Regions from separate parts of the Latilactobacillus sp. genome, predicted to be linked through region 2. Evidence: predicted binding sites of a transcription regulator. Region 2 holds the regulator's gene; each other region holds the start of a gene.
What was found. Region 2 encodes HrcA, which represses chaperone genes, less so after heat shock. Its sites were predicted from a motif close to TTAGCACTCNNNNNNNNNGAGTGCTAA; they were not measured.
Positions count from the first base shown of each region.

Region 1: the regulator HrcA is predicted to act here: its motif matches at 1,829-1,855, upstream of groES (co-chaperone GroES).
Region 3: the regulator HrcA is predicted to act here: its motif matches at 2,190-2,216, upstream of NDN60_RS03910 (Hsp20/alpha crystallin family protein).

Region 1 is NZ_JAMQEX010000003.1:44,057-49,084, reverse strand. It holds gene groL (chaperonin GroEL) at 1-1,462, opposite strand, end outside; gene groES (co-chaperone GroES) at 1,516-1,800, opposite strand; gene NDN60_RS02790 (CPBP family intramembrane glutamic endopeptidase) at 1,972-2,604, shown strand; gene NDN60_RS02785 (redox-sensing transcriptional repressor Rex) at 2,654-3,301, opposite strand; gene NDN60_RS02780 (ABC-F family ATP-binding cassette domain-containing protein) at 3,499-5,028, shown strand, end outside.
Region 2 is NZ_JAMQEX010000014.1:11,522-16,549, reverse strand. It holds gene dnaK (molecular chaperone DnaK) at 1-247, opposite strand, end outside; gene grpE (nucleotide exchange factor GrpE) at 284-877, opposite strand; gene hrcA (heat-inducible transcriptional repressor HrcA) at 893-1,951, opposite strand; gene NDN60_RS07490 (CatB-related O-acetyltransferase) at 2,132-2,710, opposite strand; gene hemW (radical SAM family heme chaperone HemW) at 2,927-4,066, opposite strand; gene ribF (riboflavin biosynthesis protein RibF) at 4,066-5,019, opposite strand.
Region 3 is NZ_JAMQEX010000005.1:42,922-47,949, reverse strand. It holds gene NDN60_RS03930 (AI-2E family transporter) at 1-263, shown strand, start outside; gene NDN60_RS03925 (helix-turn-helix domain-containing protein) at 320-565, opposite strand; gene NDN60_RS03920 (helix-turn-helix domain-containing protein) at 735-932, shown strand; gene NDN60_RS03915 (D-alanine--D-alanine ligase family protein) at 1,039-2,091, opposite strand; gene NDN60_RS03910 (Hsp20/alpha crystallin family protein) at 2,286-2,726, shown strand; gene NDN60_RS03905 (ABC transporter ATP-binding protein) at 2,849-3,745, shown strand; gene NDN60_RS03900 (ABC transporter permease) at 3,738-4,982, shown strand.

The DNA of each region.
Region 1 (5,028 bases), on a different contig from region 2:
CTTCAATCATATTTTCCCAGTTGCCGTTTGCTGCATTGTAGCCAACTTCAACAGGTTGTGATTTTACTTTTTCAACAATGACTGAGCCTTCAAGACCAGCGTTTGTTGCGATTTGACGAACAGGTTCTTCTAATGCACGAAGCACAATGTTAATCCCTGTTTGAACGTCGCCTTCTTCTTCAAGAGCGGCAACACTTTCGATGACATCGATTAATGCTGTCCCACCACCGGCAACGTAGCCTTCTTCAACAGCTGCACGCGTTGCATTTAAGGCATCTTCAATCCGATATTTTTGTTCTTTCAATTCTGTTTCTGTGGCAGCACCAACCTTGATCACTGCAACACCACCAGCTAATTTAGCTAAGCGTTCTTGTAATTTTTCACGATCAAAGTCTGATGTTGTTTCAGCAATTTGTTTCTTGATGTTTTCAACACGTTCTGCGATAGCTGATTTGCTACCAGCACCTTCAACGATTGTTGTATCGTCTTTTGTAACAGTTACCTTACCAGCTGTCCCTAATTGATCGATTGTTGTTTCTTTCAATTCTAGACCAAGGTCACTTGTAATCACTGTGGCACCTGTTAATGTCGCGATGTCTTCTAATTGTTCCTTACGACGATCACCAAAACCAGGGGCCTTAACAGCAACCACGTTGAATGTCCCACGAATCTTGTTCAAGACAAGTGTTGGTAATGCTTCGCCATCAACATCATCAGCGATGATTAATAAAGCTTTACCTTCTTGCACGATTGATTGTAGAAGTGGTAAAACATCTTGAATATTTGAAATCTTCTTATCTGTAATCAAAATGTATGGGTTGTCTAAGTCAGCTTCCATCTTGTCGTTGTCAGTCACCATGTATTGTGACAAGTAACCACGATCAAATTGCATCCCTTCAACAACGCTTAATTCAGTATCAATCCCTTTTGATTCTTCAACTGTGATGACACCGTCGTTACCCACTTTTTCCATAGCATCAGCAATTAAACGACCCGTTTCTTCGTTAGCTGATGAAACAGCAGCAACTTGGGCAATCGCATCTTTACTTTCAACTTTGTGTGAAATTTCGTGTAACTTCTTAACAGCTTCTTTAGTCGCTAATTCAATCCCACGACGGATACCAACTGGGTTAGCACCGGCTGTCACATTCTTCATCCCTTCGCGAATAATGGCTTGGGCTAAAACAGTAGCGGTTGTTGTACCGTCACCGGCGATGTCGTTCGTTTTTGAAGCAACTTCAGAAACTAATTTGGCACCCATATTTTCAAAATGATCTTCTAATTCGATTGCTTTAGCGATTGTCACACCATCGTTAGTGATTTCTGGTGAACCGTAAGCTTTTTCCAAAACAACGTTGCGGCCTTTTGGTCCTAATGTTGTCTTAACAGTGTTAGCTAATTGATCAACACCTGCTAACATTTTTGAACGTGCGTCTTCTGAAAATTTAAGTTCTTTTGCCATAGTTATTTCACCTCAAAAAAATTTTTTAGTTTGTTTTTAAACGTTTCAGTTTATTATTCAATAATGGCGATAATGTCTTTTGCGTGTAATACCAAATATTGTTGGCCTTCGTATTCAACTTCTGAACCAGCATATTTATCGTAAATGACTTCATCATTTTCTTTGACATCAAGTGGGATTCGCTGACCGTCACTGGTCATTGCGCCGGCACCAACGGCAACGACTTTACCAGTTTGTGGTTTTTGTTTGGCGTTACTTGCAATGACAATGCCACCTACTGTTTGTTCTGCTTCGTCTTTAACGGCGATCACTACGCGATCTTCTAATGGTTTTAACACTTAAAATCCCTCCATCACTTTTTCTTTTTTAGCACTCTAAACACTCAAGTGCTAATCACATTTTTTATCATAGCATTTTTTCAGAACATTGCAAGTATTTTGCTACCCCCTTTTGCATTTTAATCGCCAATGCGCTACGCTATGGTCACATCAACTTTCAGGAGCGTAATCATGACTCAAAGCCAACAAAATTTTAGGCTGATTATCAGCTATCTCATCATTTTATTAATCCCTAGTGCCCTCGTTCGCTTTTTCGGGTTGTCAGATCAATTCTATTTATTCACCACAATCACGGATAGCCTCGGCGCACTTTTATTACTCTATTTTAATTATCGAGGCCCAAAAAGTAGTCTTGAGAAACACCCCTTGCCGCTTAAGAAAGTCATCATCTGGGGCATTAGTGGTATTTTACTCGCGTTAATCGTCCAAATTATCGCTGGTTCAATTGATCATCTACTCTTTAAAAATAGTACGCAATCACTCAATACGCTCACTCTCATGACGGCCCTCAAAGCCCAACCGTGGTTGATCATTATTCTAACGATTGCTGCGCCAACAATGGAAGAACTCGTTTTTCGAAAGGCGATTTTTGGCGGTCTTAGTGGCCGCTTAAATTCGGTATTAGCCGCACTCATCTCTAGTTTATTATTTGCCGTGATTCATCAAGACAGTCATCTAATTATCTACGCGGCAATCGGCCTTTTCCTTTGTTGGCTGTATCGCAAAACGGGTTCCATTTATACAACGATTATCAGTCATGCGGGAATGAATCTCGTCGTAACGCTCTTTTATCTCAGTCATTAAAAAAATAGAGCCCATCAACCGACATTACTGCTGGTTAATGAGGCTCTATTTATTTTGACGCTTCTTCTGTATTATAATTATCAAGGAAATAAATTAACGTTTGTAACTCTTTCGCTAAATCAACATTTTGAATCCGAATGGTATTCGGTACAGAAATTCGAATTGGGGTAAAGTTCATGATGCCCTTAATCCCTGCATCAACTAGTTGATCCGTTACTTTTTGAGCAACTTCGATTGGAACCGTCAAGATGACGATTTCAATTTGTTGTAACTTCAATTGTTCAACCATTTCGTCCATTGAGTAAACCGGCACACCTGTTTGGATTGTGCCAATTAATTCAGGTTTAACATCAAAAGCAGCGCTAATCCGAATATTATTCGTTTGTCTAAAGTTGTAATTTAACAAAGCATGTCCTAAATTACCGATACCGATCAAAGCAACATTCGTTAAGCGATCTTGATTCAACGTCTTCTTGAAGAAACTCAAGAGAGACTCAACATCATAGCCATAACCCCGTTTACCGAGCGCACCGAAATATGAAAAATCACGGCGAATTGTCGCACTATCGACTTTAACAGCTTCAGATAGTTCAGTTGACGAAATCTTGGTCTTACCCGAATTGTTTAAAAAGTTTAGATAACGATAATATAAAGGTAAACGCTTCGCTGTGGCTCTTGGAATTTTATTTTCAGCCATTTGGAACCTCCGTTCATTCTTTTACTTGTGAAAATATCCCTACACTATATTGAAATGATACTGAATTTTCTTGTGAAAAGCAATTAATTTACTATTTTGACTGTCTTTGCCCTAAATCTGTTATGATAGTTGAAACGGACTTTAACGATTCCTTAAAATGGTACCTTAAAAACACGACATCGAAAGGATTTTACATTGTGATATTATTACAGGTTCAACAAGTCGCCCGTCACTTTGGCGGTGACTACTTATTTAAAAATGCACAATTGGAAGTGCAAGATCACGCCCGCGTCGCCTTAGTTGGCCCTAACGGTGCTGGTAAATCAACACTTTTGAAGATGATTGCTGGCATTACGACGCCCGATGATGGTCAAATTATTCTGGGTAAAAATGTCCAAGTTGGCTACTTAGCCCAAGATAGCGGTCTTAGTTCTGAACGGAACATCTATGACGAAATGCTAACGATTTTCGAAGGCCTTCGCCAAATGGAAGCTCAGATGCATACGTTGGAACAAGCAATTGCCGATCCAGATGCTAATCGTTCAGATGAGGACTACCAAGCCCTCTTAAAACAATACGATCAGATTCAACACGACTTTTCTGAAGCAAACGGGTATGGTTACGAAGCCGAAATTCGTGGTGTATTGCACGGTTTCCAATTCCCAGAAGAAACTTTCACCAAACCAATCAGCACGCTATCTGGTGGCGAACGGTCCCGCTTAGCACTTGCTAAGCTATTACTTGAGAAAAAAGACGTCTTAATCTTGGATGAACCAACTAACCATTTGGACATTCAAACCTTAACATGGCTTGAAAATTATCTTCAAACCTATCCCGGCGCACTTTTAACCGTTTCTCATGACCGCTACTTCTTAGACAAGATTACTAAAGAAGTTTACGATATGAGTCGCCACACATTAACGCACTACACCGGCAATTACAGTCACTTCTTGACGCAAAAATCAGCCAACCTATCACTCGAATGGAAGGCTTATGAGAAACAACAATCCGAAATCGAGAAACTCCAAACATTCGTCGACAAAAACTTAGTTCGAGCTAGCACGACTAAGCAAGCCCAAAGCCGCCGTCGTCAACTTGAAAAGATGGATAAGTTAGAACGCCCAACCAACGACGCCTCTAAAATCCACTTCCATTTTGATATCGATCAACCAAGTGGTAACAAAGTCTTGCAAGTCGTTGACGCAGCTGTTGGTTACTCAGCCGACAAAGTAATGGTCGAACCCATTAACTTTGAAGTCAACAAGCAAGAACGCTTAGCGATTATCGGACCTAATGGGATTGGTAAATCAACACTTTTAAAGAGTATCCTTCATCAAATTCCATTCTTAAAAGGTCACGAACGTGTTGGTAGCAATGTTTCTATCGGTTATTATGACCAAGAACAACGCAACCTCCACGCTAACAAAACTGTTCTTAATGAATTATGGGATGAACATCGCACCACCCCTGAAAAAGAAATCCGCACGCTTTTGGGTAGCTTCTTATTCACCGGCGACGATGTTTTGAAAGTCGTCTCACAATTAAGTGGTGGCGAAAAAGCACGACTACTACTGACTAAATTAGCCATGAACCATGATAATTTCTTGATCATGGATGAACCGACTAACCATTTAGACATCGATAGTAAGGAAGTTTTAGAACAAGCCTTACGCGAATTCGATGGTACCGTCCTCTTCATCTCCCATGACCGGTATTTTATCAACCAA
Region 2 (5,028 bases):
TGTCGCCAACAGTTACTTTGTAACCTGCTTCGCCGATGTGACGTTTGATTGATGCGATTGTATCTGGGTTAGTGATTGCTTGACGTTTAGCAACTTCACCAACTTGGATTTCACCATTTTTGAATGATACAACAGATGGTGTTGTACGAGCGCCTTCTGGATTTGTAATAATTTTGGGTTGTCCGCCTTCTAATACGGCAACAGCTGAGTTTGTTGTTCCTAAATCAATACCGATTACTTTACTCATTGAAAATACCCTCTTTTTTTAATTTTTTAAATTTTATTATTGTGCAACGACAACCATTGCTGGCCGTAAAACGCGGTCCTTCAAATAATAGCCCTTTTGGAAGACTTGAACCACGGTGTCAGCTTTTTGATCACCATCAACCGCAACCGTTTGAACGGCTTGGTGAATGGTCGGATCAAAGGCTTGACCTTGCGCCTCAATTTCTTTAACACCATGGTCTTCTAAAGCATGTTTCATATGATCATATGTCATTTGAACACCCTTTTTAAGACTTTCATCAGTTGCTTCGGCTGCCAATGCGCGTTCTAGATTATCTAAAACGGGTAAGACATCTTTGGCTAATGATTGGCCATCATATTTTAACAAGTTAGCTTGTTCTTTTTGATTGCGCATTTGGATGTTCTTAATTTCAGCTTGTGACCGTAAGAAACTATCTTCCATAGCGTCATATTTCTTTTGAAGTTCAGCTAATTTATCATCTGCTTCTTCAACAGGTGCTTGTGCCTCAGTTGTTTCTTCAATTTCATCAGCTTCCATAACTGGTTCAAATGGTGTTTCTTTTTTAGGCGTTTCTTCTACAGTTTCTTCAGTTGGCTTTTCTTGGTTTTCAGCCTTTTCTTGCTTTGTCAAACAAACACGCTCCTTTTAAGATTGACTATCATCAAAATCTGCATAATAATCAATTAGTTTCTTCGCTAATTCTTCGCGGAATAAATCGAGTAACCCGATCATGCGCGAATATGGCATGCTAGTGGGACCTAATAAAGCAATCAATCCTTGGCCGTGTTCACCAACATCATAATTAACAGTCATTAAACTGTAATTCTTCAATAAATCATTGGTCATTTCATTGCCCAAACGAACCTGAACTTGGCTATTGGCCTCACCCGGTGATAACTCTAGCAACTTGGCTAGATCGTCCGATTGATTAATGATGTTGTAGATTGACTTCAACTGTGACACATCCGTCAATTCTGAGAAGTTTAATAAGTTCGATTGGCCCCCCACATATAAACGTTCCTGTGAGGCTTGTTTTAAGACATCATCGAAGATGTTTAAAAAGCCGCCCGGTGAGCCCATGTATTGCATTAATAACGCAGGCACCTCTATTTTCAACTTCTGACTGACAACGGTCAACGGTAATCCGATTAGATGATCATTCACGACTCGAATCGCTTTTTCAAGTTCATCACCTGAAATCGCGTTTGGAATTGTGAAAACCTGATTATCAACCGTTCCGGCACTTGTCACGATAATCGCCATTACCTGGTGATTACCAAGTGGCACAAGTCGGAAACCTGTCAACCGAATCGCTGCCATCTCCGGTCCTAACGTAATCGCTGTATAGCTCGTTAGGTTTGAAAGAATATTGGCAGATTGTGAAACAATCTCGTCAATCTTATGATAATGGCGTCCAAATGATTGTTGCACAGTCGCAACATCCATTGGATTTAAGACAGCGGGCTGAATGAGATGATCTAAATAGTAACGATAGCCCTTCATAGAAGGAACACGTCCAGAAGACGAATGCGTCTTCTCTATTAAACCGACATTCTCAAGATCAGCCATATCATTTCGGATTGTCGCGGAACTAAAGTGCATTGGTAGTTCAGACATTAGCTTCTTAGAACCCACCGGCTGACCACTCTCGGTAAAAAGACGAATAATTTCTTTCAAAATCATTAATTGTCTTTCGGTCAGCATGTTATCACCTCTTTTTAGCACTTGATTATTACGAGTGCTAATTACAAGTATTAATATAGCAAGAACGTCAAATAAAGTCAAGAATTGAACTGTAATTTTCACGGATTTAATGAAAATGGGACCAAAGACCGATAAAAGGCCACACCCAAATGATGAGTGTGACCTTTTCAAAGATTGCTATCAATAATTCTCGTGAAATTGTTGTAAATCAGCGACTGAATGACTCGCTAATATTGATTGGGCTGCTTGGACTTTTTCAATTGGCCAGTGGTACCAATCAATTGCTTGCAGGGTTTCAATGTCAGCTGGTGTAAACCGTGACTTTAAAACCCGTGCTGGATTACCACCGACGACAGCGTACGCTGGCACATCCTTAACCACCACCGCACCGGCAGCGATAATCGCACCCTGCCCAATATGAACGCCAGGCATAATTAACGCACGCATCCCAAGCCACGCACCGTCTTCAATGATTGTATCACCCTTGGGCTCATAAGAGGCCGCAATTTGTTCTGGGAACGGATAGGCGCTAATCCAATCACTGTGATGATTATGATTACCGCCCATCAAAATAACAACGCCACTGGCAATGCAAACGTAACGGCCAATAATTAGGCGGTCCAATTGCCAACCAAATTCAGCCTGTGGATTAAATAAGGCACGTGAGGCATCATCGCCCCAATGATATCGAACACAGCCGTCCTCAAAATTCTGGTGATCATAATACCCCCGAAAAGTAAGAATAATCGCCGACTTCAATTAATGGGTTTGTCACCAAATCCTTTAAATATTTTGTTTCTGACCAATGTTGATAAGTATTCTTGTCCATTTCATAAAACCTCGCTTCTAAGTTTTTGTTATCTGCTTAACTTAGAAGCGACTGCTTGTGAAACGGCCCGTAATTGTAAAAGGTGTCTAACCAAAAATGATCACCATCCCATTTGCTCGAAATATAACCGGTTTGAACGCACTCACTTAATAGCTGTCTAACAAGAATTCCTGGAAGACTTCGTTGCCTAGGAACTTTCCTGATTCAGTTAGTCTTAGCCAGTCGCCTTCTTGTTTTAGGTACCCTTTTTCAATCTGATTGGCGACTGTTTCGCCGTAGATATTCTGTAGTGGGTATCTGAATTTTTCTTCAAAGTGCTTGATTGAGACACCTTGCATTGTCCGAAGCCCTAAGAAGAGTTCTTCTTCCATTTGTTCGGTCAAGGGAAGCACGTGGCGTTCGATCACTGGCACTTTATGTGCTTGTAGCGGCTCTAAGTATTGTTGGATTGGGCCAAAATTGTGGTAGCGGTCCTTGCCCAGATAGCCATAAGCACCAGCCCCAAAGCCGAAATACTTTTCATTCCGCCAATAGGTTAAGTTATGTGCAGACTGGTAGCCTGGTTTGGCAAAATTACTAATTTCGTATTGTTCTAAACCAGCTTGTTGGAAACTATCAATCGCATTTTGGTACATGTGTGCTTCAACATCTTGCGATGGTAAGCGTAACTTACCCTGACGCATCAAATTATAGAAAATAGTCTTCTTCTCTAAAATTAATGAATAAGTTGAATAATGCGGCAAGTCAAGATCGATTGCCTGTTTCAAACTATCCATAAAATCTGCTTCACTTTGTTGCGGTAGTCGGAAAATCAAATCAATACTGATATTTTCAAAACCCACTTGACGCGCATTAGCAATGGCCCGATAAACGTCAGCACTACGATGAATCCGGCCAATCTTCTTAAGAATGTCATCATTAAAAGACTGCACGCCAATGCTCAAGCGATTAACGCCGTTATCCTTTAGTACTTGCAATTTAGCGGTATCTTGTAGATCATTGGGGTTGGCTTCAAACGTAAACTCGCCACCCTCATAAGGTAAGTACTGGTGAATGCCATCCAACAAACGTTGGAGTTGGGCTGGTGAGAGTGTCGTTGGTGTCCCACCGCCGACATAAATCGTTTCAATTTTCTCGTCTGGGTATTCCGCCATTACCAATTGGAATTCGCGAATTAACATGTCAACGTACTCATCAACCGGTTGGCCTTCAATGAAGACCTTGTTGAAGTCGCAATAATAACAAATATGTTCGCAAAACGGAATATGAATATATGCACCTGCCATTAATGTTGACCCTCTAATTTCTCAAAATAAGTCCGGGTATCAGCTTCATCTTGGTGGAGTTGGTCAATCAACGCTTCCGCCGAATCAAACTTCACTTCACCTCTTAAATACTGATACCACTCAACTTTAACTTGTTCACCATAAATGTCCGCACTAAAGTCGAGTAAGTTAATCTCAACTGTCACGGGATTATTGGCATGGAACGTCACGTTCCGGCCAATTGACGCCATCCCCCAGTACCATTGGCCGCGAACCAATAAGCGGACCGCATAAATCCCAATGCCCGGTAAACGTTCTGGCTTTTGACTCTCAATATTAGCCGTTGGAAAGCCGAGTTCCCGGCCCCGAGCTTCACCATGAACAACCTCCCCAGTCGTTTGGTAAACATAACCTAACAACTCATTAGCTGCCGCTACTTGACCTTGATCCAAATTTTCACGAATCAAAGTTGAACCAATCTTATGGCCTTGATAGTCATGTTCCGCCACCGTCACGATTTCAAAACGATCTTTGGCATACGTGCTAAGGGTCTGCATATTAGCGATGTCTTTTTTACCATAGGTGTAATCAAACCCAGCGACCACCGTTTTCGCGTGGAGCGCCACTAAGTATTGATCGACGAAATCTTGGGGTGCCAACTTGGCAAAGCCATCGTTAAAATGAACGACATATAAAATATCGACACCTAAATCAGCCATTAATTCTTGCTTGCGTTCAACTGTCGATAAATAACGAAAATCATCTTGATTGACATTTCGGTAAACAATCGCAGGATGAATATCAAAGGTCATCACCGCTAATGGGCGGTTCTGTTGCACCGCCAATTCTTTGGCCGTCTTAATTACTGCTTGATGTGCCCGGTGGACACCATCAAAAAAGCCGAGTGCTAAGACAATTTCTTCGGCTGGTACTTGTTCTTTTGAATAGGGATGGATTAATTCAATCACACGCATTTTTTTCAC
Region 3 (5,028 bases), on a different contig from region 2:
CACTATGTATCATCGCTTTTTCAGTGGGTGGTGTGCAGTATGTGATTTATATTCTGGTGATGATTACCGTCATTCACGCGCTAGAAGCTTATGTCTTGAATCCGCGCTTTATGTCGAGCAAGACACAACTACCAATTTTCTTCACCTTTGTCGTTCTCTTTGTCGCTGAACGTTTCTTAGGCACGTGGGGCTTGATTGTTGGGTTACCAATTTTCACGTTCTTCTTGGACGTCTTAGGGGTTAAAACAATTAAAACGAAATAAAAAAAGGACCCGGCATTTAGCCGAGTCCTTTTTGATTAGTTTAGTGTACTACTGATTTATGAAAGAGATTCGGGGCGGGTTAAGTTACTGTCGGCAATGATGACAGCGAGTTGATTGAGATCAACTTGTAATTCAGTCGCGATGATGAACAACGCTTTTAATGAAGGGGCAGCGCCTTTTTCCCAGCGGAAAATCATGGAGCTACTGACCTTAATATTGTATTTTTGCGTTAATAAATCGGCTAGCTGCCGCATCGTAAGATTCCGTGAAACCCGCTTATCATGTAATAGTTGTCCAAACATTAAATTCACCTTCTTACTCGCAATAAAAACTATAGTACTAAGTATATGACAAAATACGCTAAAAAGTTAACACTTTCGTACAAAATCGTTAATTGACAAGTTTATCTAGATGACGTAATATTCCTAATGTGGAGCAAAGTTTGAGAATATTCATTTGGGGGTGCCAAATTTGGCAGGAAAACTTTTCGTGCTATCAGGATATTTAAAGGGTCGTGACATCAAGCAGCAGGAAGTTGCTGATGTTTTAAATAAAACGCTAACAACTGCTAACCGTAAGATTCGCGGTAAAATTCCGTTTACCGTCAAGGAAATTCAGTTGCTACACGATCAGCTAGATGTGCCGATTCTAATCTTCTTTGAATCTTAGTTCCTAAAGAGGAATAATTAGATTAGGATTAAGCGGGGGTACCACTAGTATTTAATAATAAAAAAACGATAAGCCCTCAGGCTTATCGTTTTTTTTTAGAAACTTATTATTTTTCATTAAGTAAAGCTAATTTACCATTCACAATCATTTCGCATAAATCAGGGTAGCTAATACCAAGAACTTCTGCTTCTTGAGGAATTAATGATAATGGTGTCATACCAGGTAATGTATTGCCTTCGATGACGTATAAGCCAGTTTCAGGACTCCAGAAGAAATCGATGCGGGCGTAGTTGGTTAAACCAAGCGCGTGCATGGCATCAAGCGCCATTTGTTTCATGGCTTCGTGAACATTATCTGGTAAGTTGTTAGGTGGTGTGACGAATTTCGTCGTGTTACCTGTTACGAATTTGTGTTCAAAGTCATACCAACCGTCATTGACTTCAATTTCAATGGCTGGTAATGGTTGTTCGTTAATGACACCCAGTGAGAATTCGCGACCCTTGATGAATTCTTCGATCAAGGCTTCGTTATCAAAACGCAAAGCATCTTCGACAGCTGGTTTTAATTCAGCTTCGTTGTGGACGATATGTGTCCCAACACTTGAACCACCATTACTTGGTTTAACCACAACAGGGTATTCAAATGGCATTTCTGGCATTGGTTGATGACGATAAGCAGCGACAAAACGTGCTGTTGGAATGTTGTTGAAGAGTAAGATTTCTTTAGAAACTTTTTTGCTCATTGTAATACCAGCAGCTAATGTGTCACTACCAGTATAAGGAATTTCAAAGACATCGAGAACCGCTTGAACTTTACCGTTTTCGCCATCGCCACCATGGAGTGCGAGGAATACGATATCAGCAGTTTTACAAATTTCTAAGACATTCGGACCAAATAGTTGTGTTGAACCATCTTCGCGAAGTTTATTGATGTCGTCATCTGTTAAAACTTCATCATCAATATCATAATCTTTTTCAACGGGATCAGATGAATAAAGAGAGTCGATTGTGGCACCATCTTTCAATTCATTCCCTAAAAAAAGATCGACAAAGGCAACATCATGTCCTTTTGTTTGTAGTGCATGGGTAATCTTGTGTCCGGACGTTAGTGAAACGTTACGTTCAGTACTACGACCGCCCGCTAAGACAACAATTTTCATATGAATCTACCTCCGAGTATTTTTGGAACCTTAAGTATAGCATAAAACGCTTAAGGCGGGAATTAAAATGCTAAATTAGGGCGGTTAACTATTTTGCGTTAGCACTCGCAATGAAAGAGTGCTAATTACTTGCATTAGACGACTAACGCGTTAAAATAGAATTGTAATTAAGATAAAGAAAGGAAGTTTTAGAGATGGCAAACGAATTAATGGATCGTCGTCAAGATTGGTTAGACAGTTTAGTAGGTGATGACTTTTTCAAGAATTTCGGCAAACAATTCTTTGCAATGTCGCCTGAAACTGACAACTTGTTGAAAACAGACGTGAAGGAGACCGATAAGGATTATCAATTAACGGTTGATTTACCTGGGCTCAACAAGCAAGACATCCACGTCGATTATCAAAACAATACGTTAAAGATTAGTGCAAAACGGGATAGTTTTAACGATCACAGCGACTCAGAAGGAAACTTGATTCAAAGTGAACGTCACTATGGCCGCTTCAGTCGTCAATATTATTTACCAGAAGTTGATCGCCAAGGAATTAGCGCGAAATATGAGGATGGCGTTTTGCAATTAGTCTTACCAAAAATGGCTGAAGATACACAATCAACAAGCCAAATTGAAATTCAATAATGATTATCTAGGAGTCGCCGATTTTTGTTGGTGACTCTTTTTTTATGGCAATAATAATAATGCGTTTTCGTAAGGGATATTGTATAGTTAAAGTGGTTAATAAATGTTGAGGAGGCAGTAATATGCTAACGTTAACGCATCTTGAAAAAAGTTTTGGGGCGATGAAAGCTGTAGATGATGTATCGTTTACCGTTCAACCAGGCGAAATATTAGGGCTTATTGGGCAAAACGGTGCTGGTAAGACGACAACTTTTAGAATGATATTGAATTTTTTAACACCGGATAGCGGGACGATTTTGTGGCAAGGGCATGCATTTACCAGTCGTGACTACGATCAATTAGGTTACCTGCCAGAAGAACGGGGCCTCTATCCTAAGATGACCGTTGAACAACAAATTTTATATTTTGCGCAGTTACGCGGGCGGACCGCGGCGGAAATTAAACCACAAATTGACGAGTGGTTAGCGCGTTTTGCTGTTAAGGGCCAACGTACTGATAAGATTAAGGATTTATCCAAGGGCAATCAACAAAAGGTGCAACTGATTGCGACCTTAATTCATAAACCAGCGCTCATTATTTTAGATGAACCATTCAGTGGGTTGGATCCTGTAAATGCTGGTTTATTAGAAGATGGTATTTTATGGTTGAAGTCGCAAGGCTCGGCAATTATTTTTTCGAGTCATGATATGACGAATGTTGCCAAGATTAGTGACCGGATTGTCATGTTGCGCAATGGGCAAGTCGTGTTATCCGGAAGTGTCGATGAAGTACGAGCCCAGTTTGGCCGCACGAAACTCTTCTTGGAATCACCGTTAACGCAATCTGAACTGGAACAAATTGAAGGTGTTTCACGTGTAACACGCCACGGTCACCAGTTTGAATTGACGCTAGCTGACGAAGCGGTTGGCAAAGAGATTTTCGAACGCGCGACGCAAGCAGGTTATATTCCAGAATTTAGTCAACAAGCGCCTAGTCTAGACGAAATATTTAGATTGAAAGTGGGTGAGCAACATGACTAAATTTAAGATTATTTTTAAACAGGTTTTCTTTAAAAATATTAAAAGTCCGGCCTATATCATTATGATTATCATGCCAATTATTCTATTAGGGGTCGTCCTAGGGATCGGTAAATTGATGGACCAATCCACCGAACCAGCTAAGATTGCGGTTCTCAGTCAACAACCAGCTGAACAAGCAGCCTTGCAACAAATGAGAGGGCAAGATTACGTCATTGATACGCAAATTAAGACGCAACCGCAAGCAGCTCAAGCGTTGAAACAAGAAAAAATTGATGGTTATTTAATCATTCAGCAAGGCAATAGCCAATATTTTGAACGGAAAGATAGTCGTGATTTTGATCCGAGTGGCATTCAAAATCAGTTGAATGAAATGAATATTGTGACCCTTGCGCGGCAAGCTAACGTCCCGGCGGACCAAATTCAAAAGTTAATGACACCGATGACGGTTAAATCCGTGACCGTTCAGTTTGAAGCTGGGCAACAAAAAATTGATCAATCTAATCAAAAACAAGTGGGAGAAGGCATTTCATTAGCGATTACAGTCTTAATGTTTGTCTTTATCGTTAATTACGCGGGGATTATCGCACAGGAAATTGCGACTGAAAAAGGCTCGCGTATTATGGAAATCATTCTCTCAAGTGTCTCGGCGACAACTCAATTCTTTGCTAAAATTGCCGCTGTATTAGCATTAGTTTTAACCCAGATTGTCTTTTACATCCTAATTGGAGTGGCGGGTTATCACTACTTAAAACAACAATTACCATTATCGGCGATTTTAAAGCAAGTCGGACCGAACCTCTGGACACCACCGGTTTGGTATGCGATTAGTTTCCTAATTGTCGGCGTTTTACTCTACACAGTGATTGCAGCAATGCTAGGGTCTGTCGTTTCGCGAATGGATCAGGTGCAACAAGCCATTTCACCGTTATTAATCCTCAGTACAATCAGTTATATGTGCGGGTTTATCTTAACGACGCGTTCGGATATCGGCTTTTTAAAAATCCTGAGTTACGTACCGCTCTTTTCACAAATCATGTTACCGGTGCGTTTTGCTAGTGGTGACTTAACTGCAACAGCAGCCACGCTTGGTCTTGGCTTAGCGATTATCACGTTGATAGGCCTTACCTATTTAGCACTGATTATCTATCGCATGAACATTTTGGTCTATTCAGACAAGGGCGTGATGCGCTCATTTATGCGGTCGTTTGCAATGTTGAAGGCGGAAAGACAAAAATAAAAAAACGGTCGGAATCTTCTTTTAGAATGATGCCGACCGTTTTTGA